Regions from separate parts of the Superficieibacter sp. BNK-5 genome, predicted to be linked through region 2. Evidence: predicted binding sites of a transcription regulator. Region 2 holds the regulator's gene; each other region holds the start of a gene.

What was found. Region 2 encodes LexA, which represses DNA repair genes until DNA is damaged. Its sites were predicted from a motif close to TNCTGTATGTACATACAGNA; they were not measured.
Region 1: dinB (DNA polymerase IV) is a predicted target of LexA. The motif match lies at 1,350-1,369, and genes of this name have one in related genera.
Region 3: ACMGGS_RS19840 (YebG family protein) is a predicted target of LexA. The motif match lies at 1,568-1,587, and genes of this name have one in related genera.

What each region holds. Positions count from the first base shown of each region.
Region 1 covers NZ_CP179893.1:2,501,238-2,504,351, forward strand. The annotation lists gene ACMGGS_RS11930 (class II glutamine amidotransferase) at 1-414, shown strand, start outside; gene dpaA (peptidoglycan meso-diaminopimelic acid protein amidase) at 385-1,116, opposite strand; gene dinB (DNA polymerase IV) at 1,388-2,443, shown strand; gene ACMGGS_RS11945 (RNA ligase RtcB family protein) at 2,655-3,114, shown strand, end outside.
Region 2 covers NZ_CP179893.1:893,402-896,515, forward strand. The annotation lists gene zur (zinc uptake transcriptional repressor Zur) at 1-348, shown strand, start outside; gene ACMGGS_RS04325 (CsbD family protein) at 427-636, opposite strand; gene lexA (transcriptional repressor LexA) at 855-1,463, opposite strand; gene ACMGGS_RS04335 (diacylglycerol kinase) at 1,573-1,941, opposite strand; gene plsB (glycerol-3-phosphate 1-O-acyltransferase PlsB) at 2,071-3,114, shown strand, end outside.
Region 3 covers NZ_CP179893.1:4,126,391-4,129,504, reverse strand. The annotation lists gene kdgA (bifunctional 4-hydroxy-2-oxoglutarate aldolase/2-dehydro-3-deoxy-phosphogluconate aldolase) at 1-249, shown strand, start outside; gene purT (formate-dependent phosphoribosylglycinamide formyltransferase) at 284-1,462, opposite strand; gene ACMGGS_RS19840 (YebG family protein) at 1,604-1,891, shown strand; gene yebF (protein YebF) at 1,971-2,330, shown strand; gene ACMGGS_RS19830 (tellurite resistance TerB family protein) at 2,431-3,090, shown strand.

The DNA of each region.
Region 1 (3,114 bases), 1.6 Mb from region 2:
ACGGGGATGTTTCGTCCGGTGGGTGAGACCGACAGCGAGAAAGCATTTTGCTGGCTGCTGCACAAACTGACTCAGCGCTATCCGCGCACGCCAGGCAACATGCTGGCGGTATTTAAATATATTGCGAGTCTTGCCGGAGAAATGCGTCAGAAGGGCGTTTTTAACATGCTACTGTCAGACGGGCGTTATGTGATGGCATTCTGCTCGACGAATTTGTACTGGATCACCCGTCGCGCGCCGTTTGGGCTGGCAACGCTTATCGATCAGGATATGGAAATTGATTTTCAGCGGGAAACCACACCGAACGATGTGGTCTCCGTGATCGCGACTCAGCCCTTAACGGGCAATGAAACCTGGCAAAAGATTATGCCAGGCGAGTGGGCGTTATTTTGCCTCGGTGAGCGAGTAGTTTGACGCCAACTGCGGATGCACAATCTCGTGGCTCAGTGGCTTGCTGACCACGTAGCGGCCATCAACGACAGACACCATTGGCGGCTGCTGAGTCAGCGCAAAGTAATCGTAGCCGGGTTTCAATTGCTTCCAGAAATCGCTATAGGCGGAATACTTATGCCGCTGCATATTGGCATCGGTCATGCGGAACGGATAGATGCTGACCTGCACCACCGGCTGACCAAACACCAGCGCTCCGGTAACAAACTGGAAGATCTCATCAATGCCGGAATCGGTCATAGCATAGCAGCCGATAGACACGCAGTTTCCGTGGATCATCAGATACTTGCCTTCATAACCGTGCACGCGATCGTAAGCGTTCGGAAAACCAATGTTAATGGCTTTATAGAAGCGACTGTCGGGTTTTAGCTGGCTACGTTGTACGGTGTAGAACCCTTCAGGACTCTTGAAGTCGCCCTGACGCTGCTTAGGTCCCAGCCCGCCGGAATACTTGCAGATGTTGTAGCTATCAAGGAGCTGATACTTCTCGCCCATCTTGACGTAGAGATCGAGGGTGCGCTCTTCTTTAAAGATCTGGATGTAAACCGGCGACCCCATTAACTGCTGCTTATACTCTTTGTTCACCGGCGCTGCTGAACCGGTCAGGCCGGCAAAAGAGACACACGGCATCAGAAGCATCGCAAGAAAAAATGCGATTATGCGCATACTGCTTGTTCCTTGATAAACGTTACCACATTGCCAGAACGGCAAAAGAGACCCGAAATCAGACTTATCTGGATTAGGAGCGCTCACATTAGCACCACCGTATTTTTTCGCAAGCCTGACGTGCAGCGTTTACAAACGAGTTTGCGTTTAAACGTCTTTTTACGGACTTTCGAACGAAACGGCTGGCGGATTCGCCGAACAAGAATAAACACGCTTCTCAATAACTTCAATGTCACTGTATACTTATCCAGTGAGTGATGGGGGGCTTCTCATGCGTAAGATCATACATGTCGATATGGACTGCTTTTTCGCGGCGGTAGAGATGCGCGACAACCCGTCCCTGCGTGATATCCCCCTCGCCATCGGCGGCAGCCGCGAGCGGCGTGGCGTGATCAGCACCGCCAACTATCCGGCGCGTAAATTTGGGGTGCGCAGCGCAATGTCCACGGCAATGGCGCTAAAATTGTGCCCCCACCTGACGCTATTGCCGGGACGCTTTGAAGCCTACCGTGAAGCCTCTGATCATATTCGCGAAATCTTCGCCCGCTACACTTCGCTGATTGAACCGCTTTCGCTGGATGAAGCTTATCTGGATGTCACTGATAGCCTTCACTGCCACGGCTCCGCGACCTTAATGGCGCAGGCGATCCGCAAGACCATTTATGATGAACTCAATCTCACCGCTTCGGCGGGTATTGCGCCGATTAAATTCCTCGCCAAAATCGCCTCTGACCTGAATAAGCCCAACGGACAATATGTTATTACGCCGGAAGATGTGCCGACTTTCATTAAAAGTCTGCCGTTAAGTAAAATTCCCGGTGTCGGCAAGGTGTCGGCGGCGAAGCTGGAAAATATGGGGCTGCGGACTTGTGAAGACGTGCAAAATAGCGATCTGGCACTGCTACTTAAGCGCTTTGGCAAATTTGGTCGCGTATTGTGGGAGCGTAGCCAGGGCATTGATGAACGCACGGTCAATAACGAACGGCTGCGAAAATCGGTTGGCGTCGAGCGCACGCTGGCGGAGGATATTCACGAATGGCACGACTGCGAAGCCATTATTGAACGTCTTTATCCGGAACTGGAACGCCGGCTGGCAAAAGTGAAACCTGATCTGCTTATCGCTCGTCAGGGCGTTAAACTCAAATTTAATGATTTTCAGCAGACGACCCAGGAACACGTCTGGCCGCGGCTCAATAAAGAAGATTTGATCGCTACCGCACGCAAAACCTGGGATGAACGCCGGGGCGGGCGAGGCGTCAGGCTGGTCGGGCTGCACGTCACGCTGCTTGACCCGCAGCTGGAGCGACAGCTGTTGCTGGGATTATAAGTCAGACCTTTAAGACTTAATAACCATTGCACAACCCGAATTTGAGTATTACTATACGCGCGTTTTCTACTCTCAATAACTGCAAAGGAGGTTCATCATGACATTTAATTCCCTGAACGCACTTTGCAGACATTTCCAGGATTAATCTTCCTTTATTGCCCTGGATTCGTCTGCCATTTCCTGATTTTTTAATTCATATATGGAATGGTATATGGGCAATTATATTCGTCCTTTATCGGATGCGGTATTTTCCATCGCATCAGATACTCTGTGGATCGAAGGTTCTGCGATCCAACAATTACATACTACCGCTAAATTAGCGGGCATGACGCGCGTCGTCGGGATGCCCGATTTGCATCCGGGACGTGGCTATCCCATTGGCGCGGCATTCTTCTCCCGTGGGCGTTTTTACCCGGCGCTGGTGGGCAACGATATCGGCTGCGGAATGGCGCTGTGGCAAACCGATTTACTGTCCCGCAAGTACAACGCCGACAAAACGGAAAAGCGGCTGGCTGAACTAACGGATGTGGCCGACGCGCAGTGGCTGGCGGAAAACGTTCCCGCCGCAATGCAACATCATCCCTGGCGCTCCGCGCTGGGATCGATTGGCGGCGGCAATCATTTTGCCGAGTTGCAGCAGATCGATAGCATCGCCGATGCAGAGACCTTCG
Region 2 (3,114 bases):
CCACAGGCCAAACCGCCGACGGTATATCGTGCGCTGGAGTTTCTGCTTGAGCAGGGTTTTGTGCATAAGGTGGAATCGACCAATAGCTACGTGTTGTGTCATCTCTTCGATCACAACCACACTTCGGCGATGTTCATCTGCGACCGCTGCGGCGTCGTGAAAGAGGAAGGTGCCGATGGCGTGGAAGATATCATGCATGCGCTGGCAGCGCGGATGGGATTTGCTTTACGTCATAATGTGATCGAAGCACACGGTCTGTGTGCAGATTGTGCTGAGGTTGAAGCCTGTCGTCATCCCGGCGAATGTCATCACGACCACAGTATTCAAAGCAAGAAAAAGCCGCGCTAGTTTCAGCACGGCTCTTTGTGGGGTGGTACCTCCATGTACCTTCGGGTAGGACTTCTCAGGGGTTAGCTGAGTGCGCTACTACCAGCGGTAATCGTGACGGGTTTCCCAGTCTTTTACTTCGGTTTCCGCCTGATCTTTCTGGTAACCGTAACGTTCCTGGATTTTACCAACCAGCTGGTCACGTTTACCTTCGATGACAGTCATATCATCATCGGTCAGTTTGCCCCATTGTTCTTTCGCTTTACCTTTGAACTGTTTCCAGTTACCGCCGACTTCGTCTTTATTCATAATTATGTCCTCATTGTTGGGGTACAAATCATTCGAATTCTGTCGTCCAGATAAGCTATGTTTTCTGCTGAACGTAAGAATAAGTGTAGATGAGGATCCTGTACCCTGCGGGGAATTAAGAATATTTAACCCTGTGAAGCATCATAAGGCCGGGAAGGTTTCAGAAAATGAAGAGGAAATCCTGCGGCACCCACAGTACCGCAGAAATCAGGACGAGATTACAGCCACTCGCCGTTGCGGATCACGCCCACAGCCAGTCCTTCAATAGAGAAGTTTTGCTTACGCAGGTCAACCACAATCGGTGAAAATTCATTATTTTCAGGCAGCAGTTCAACGACGTTGCCCTGTTTTTTCAGGCGCTTAACGGTCACTTCTTCGTCAATACGCGCGACAACAACCTGACCGTTACGCACGTCCTGCGTTTTGTGCACTGCCAGCAAATCGCCGTCCATAATACCAATGTCTTTCATCGACATCCCGCTAACGCGCAGCAGAAAATCGGCGTTGGGTTTAAACAGTGACGGGTCAACCTGATAGTGGCTTTCAATATGCTGCTGCGCCAGCAGCGGCTCACCGGCAGCCACGCGACCGATAAGCGGAATACCTTCTTCTTCCTGAATCAGCAGACGAATACCACGTGATGCGCCGGTGACAATCTCAATCACCCCTTTCCGCGCCAGCGCTTTAAGATGTTCTTCAGCCGCGTTTGGGGAACGGAACCCCAAACGTTGCGCAATTTCCGCACGCGTCGGTGGCATGCCTGTCTGGCTGATGTGATCCCGAATGAGATCGAACACCTCTTGCTGCCTGGCCGTTAACGCTTTCATTCCGCCCCCTGGGTGTATATACAGTTATGCTGTGAGTATATACAGTTAACGGCGATTTTGGAACCACCAATGGCACGAAAAATAAGAGACTTTTCTACTTTTGCGACCTTCAGCGGAAATGCGACCACAATAAGGTCACCCAGGTGATAAGCGCGACGATAATCGCCAGCAGCACCGCCGCCGATCCCATGTCCTTGGCGCGGCCCGACAGTTCGTGCCGTTCCGTGCCGATGCGGTCCACGACGGCTTCAATTGCGCTGTTTAAAATTTCCACGATCATTACCAGCAGCACCGAACCTATCAGCAAGACACGCGTGATGGGGTCCACATCCAGCCAGCAGGCGATAATGATCGCCACAATGGCGGCCACGCCTTCCTGCCGAAAAGCGGCTTCGTTAATCCATGCCGCACGAAATCCTTTCCAGGAATAACCCGCTGCGTTGATAATCCGGGTCAATCCGGTGGTATTATTGGCCATTAAAAGAACCTTTTTACATTATTAGCGTCAATGATATAGCGCGCGTCCTGCGTAAGCTCAGAAAATCGGTTCACTTTCTGATATCCTTGCAGCGCATTTGCATGATTAACCAGAGGCTTCACATCGTTTATGTCCGGCTGGCCACGAATTTACTACAAATTACTGAATTTACCATTAAGCGTGCTGGTAAAGAGCAAGTCTATTCCGGCGGAACCCGCGCAGGAATTGGGTCTGGATACCTCCCGCCCGATTATGTACGTATTGCCTTATAACTCAAAAGCGGATTTGCTGACGCTGCGCACGCAGTGCCTGGCACACGATCTCCCCGATCCCCTGGAGCCGCTGGAGGTCGACGGCACCCTGCTGCCGCGCTACGTCTTTATTCACGGCGGACCGCGTGTGTTTACCTACTACACGCCGAAAGAAGAGTCTATCAAACTCTTCCATGACTATCTGGATCTGCATCGCAGCAATCCGGGTCTGGACGTGCAGATGGTGCCGGTGTCGGTGATGTTTGGCCGTTCACCGGGGCGTGAGAAGGGCGAGGTTAATCCGCCGCTGCGCATGCTCAATGGCATACAAAAGTTTTTCGCCGTGTCCTGGCTGGGGCGCGACAGTTTTGTCCGCTTCTCCCCTTCGGTCTCTCTGCGGCGTATGGCAGACGAGCACGGAACGGATAAAATCATTGCGCAAAAGCTGGCACGCGTTGCGCGTATGCACTTTGCCCGTCAGCGTCTGGCTGCCGTGGGACCGCGTCTGCCTGCCCGTCAGGATCTGTTTAATAAGCTTCTGGCGTCCAAAGCGATTGCCCGCGCGGTAGAAGACGAAGCACGCAGCAAAAAAATCTCTCATGAAAAAGCGCAGCAGAATGCGATTGCGCTGATGGAAGAGATTGCCGCTAACTTCTCTTATGAAATGATCCGCCTGACCGACCGTATTCTGGGCTTCACGTGGAACCGTCTGTATCAAGGGATTAACGTGCATAACGCCGAGCGCGTGCGGCAACTGGCGCATGATGGTCATGAGATTGTCTACGTGCCCTGCCACCGCAGCCATATGGACTATATGCTGCTCTCCTACGTGCTCTATCATCAGGGGCTGGTGCCGCCGCATATTGCCGCGGGCATTAACCTGAACTTCTGGCCTGCCGGGCCGATTTTCCGCCGCCTGGGC
Region 3 (3,114 bases), 1.6 Mb from region 2:
TTTAAATTCTTCCCGGCGGAAGCTAACGGCGGCACGAAAGCGCTGCAGGCTATTGCTGGCCCGTTCTCCCAGGTCCGTTTCTGCCCGACAGGTGGTATTTCTCCGGCTAACTACCGTGATTACCTGGCACTGAAAAGCGTGCTGTGTATTGGCGGTTCCTGGCTGGTGCCGGCGGATGCGCTGGAAGCGGGTGATTATGACCGCATTACCAAACTGGCGCGTGAAGCCGTTGAAGGCGCGAAGCAGTAAGTCAACGATGACGGGCGCTTACGCGCCCGTTTCTTTATCCCGCTACCTTGATTTTTGCCGCCGCCGTTTTTGCCCGTGCGATGGCGTCTTCAACATTCTCACCGGTTGCCAGCGTCACGCCTAAACGACGCGTGCCTTCAATCTCCGGCTTACCAAACAGACGCACCTGCAAGCCTGCGCCGGTGGCTTCCTCAACGTGACTAAACGTAATGTTCTGGCTGGTCAACTGCGGCAGGATCACCGCCGACGCTGCCGGGCCATACTGACGGATGCCGCCCACCGGCAGGCCGAGGAAAGCGCGAACGTGCAGGGCAAACTCTGACAGATCCTGGGAGATTAACGTCACCATCCCGGTATCGTGCGGACGCGGTGAAACCTCGCTGAAGACGATCTCGTCGCCGCAGACAAAAAGCTCCACGCCAAACAGACCAAAACCGCCGAGCGCCAGCACCACCTCGCGGGCGATGGTGTGCGCCCGCTCCAGCGCAAGCTGGCTCATCTGCTGGGGTTGCCATGATTCGCGATAATCGCCATCTTCCTGGCGGTGCCCTACAGGCGCACAGAAATGGACGCCATCCACCGCGCTCACAGTCAGCAGGGTGATTTCAAAATCAAAATTCACCACCCCTTCAACGATGACACGTCCCGCTCCGGCACGCCCCCCCTGTTGGGCATAGCGCCAGGCGTCGCTGAGCTGATCTTCAGTACGAATAAAAGATTGCCCTTTACCAGACGAACTCATCACCGGTTTTACAATGCAGGGCAGGCCGATTTCGCGCACGGCCTGCACAAAATTTTCTTCATTATCGGCAAAACGATACGCCGAGGTGGGAAGCGATAACGTTTCCGCCGCCAGCCGACGGATACCTTCGCGATTCATCGTCAACTGCGTGGCGCGGGCGCAGGGAACCACTTTCTTTCCGCTCTGCTCCAGTTCAATCAGCATATCGGTCGCAATGGCTTCAATCTCCGGCACGATATAATCCGGTTTTTCGGCTTCGACCAGCGCCCTCAGCGCCTCACCGTCCAGCATATTAATGACGTGCGCACGGTGTGCGACGTGCATCGCGGGGGCGTTGGCGTAGCGATCAACCGCAATCACCTCCAGTCCCAGGCGCTGACATTCAATCGCCACTTCTTTTCCTAATTCGCCGGAGCCTAATAACATCACGCGGGTGGCTGCCGGGCGCAGCGCGGTACCTAATACAATCATCACTTTTTCCCTTCAACGCATTTGTGCGCAGTATAAACGAAAACGTTTGCGTCTGTCTTTGCCGGGATGCTATTCACCAATTGATTCACTAAAAGTGAGGTGCTATACTGTATAAAATTACAGTGATATGGGGCTGCAAAAATGGCGGTTGAAGTTAAATACGTTGTGATCCGTGAAGGTGAGGAAAAAATGTCTTTTGCCAGCAAAAAGGAAGCCGATGCCTATGACAAAATGCTCGATCTGGCGGAAGTATTGGGCAACTGGCTTGGCCAGTCGCCGGTAACGCTGGAAGACGAGCAACGCGAAAGCATGGCGATGTGGCTTGCCGAACAAAAAGATGTTCTCGCTAATCTGCTGAAGGCGGGAAAATTACCTGCGCCAAAAGCCGTGACTGAGGATGCGCCCGCGAAACGGACTAAAGCAGCGTAATAGCCACTTGCACTCCCGCCGTTTTGTACCATGCTTTTTCTTTAACCCCAATGTAACAATGGGTCTTAAGGAGAAAACAATGAATAAGCGTGGAGCGTTTTTCTGTCTGCTACTGTTGGCCGGGAGTGCATCAGTGCATGCGGTAAGTCAGGATCCGCATTCAAAGACGGTTAAATTTCCCAACTGTGAAAAGCTGGATGCGGATGGTATCGCGGCAAGCGTGAAACGTGACTATCAGCAAAACCGCATTGTCCGCTGGGCTGAAGATCGGCAGAAAATCGGCCAGGCCGATCCGGTGGTGTGGGTAGACAACAATGAAATCAAGGGTGAGAAAGGCAAGTGGAAAGTGCCGATCACTGTTCGGGGTAAGAGTGCAGATATCCACTATCTTGTGCAGGTTGATTGCGCCGCAGGCAGTGCCAGCTATCAGAGCCGGTAGTCGACAGTAATTTGCGCACTTTTTGGCGGCTTGACAATTTCTGACGTCCCTTCGCTTACTCTGAACTTATCGTTATCAGGTAACTGAAGGGATCATCCGTATGGCAAACTGGCTTAATCAGCTACAGTCTCTCCTGGCGCAAAATGGCGTCTCTTCCTCCTCCTCTGGTGCCCAGGGGCTGAACAAGCTCCTGGTACCCGGTGCGCTTGGCGGCCTTGCCGGTCTGCTGGTCGGTAATAAATCATCTCGTAAACTTCTCAGTAAATATGGATCTGGCGCGTTGTTAATGGGCGGCGGCGCAGTTGCCGGGACCGTGTTATGGAATAAATACAAAGATAAGATCCGCGAAGCGCATCAGGAAGAACCGCAGTACGGCAGGCAAAGCACACCGCTGGATAAGCGGACGGAGCGACTCATTCTGGCTCTGGTATTTGCCGCTAAGAGCGACGGGCATATTGACGACCGCGAGCGGGAGGCTATTGAGCTGCAGATGCGTGAAGCGGGTGTCGAAGAGCAGGGTAGAGCGCTGGTGGTACAAGCCATGGACCAGCCTCTTGATCCGCAGCGACTAGCACGTGATGTGCCGAATGAAGAAGAAGCCCTCGAGTTATACTTCCTCAGTTGTGCGGCTATCGATGTCGATCATTTTATGGAGCGTAGCTATCTTAGTGCCCTCGGTGATGCACTGAAAATACCTCAGGAGGTGCGTAACGGGGTGGAACAGGATCTTAAGCAGCAAAAACAGGCGCTTCCTGAGTAATTCGTGCGGAAAGTGCCGGCGTTT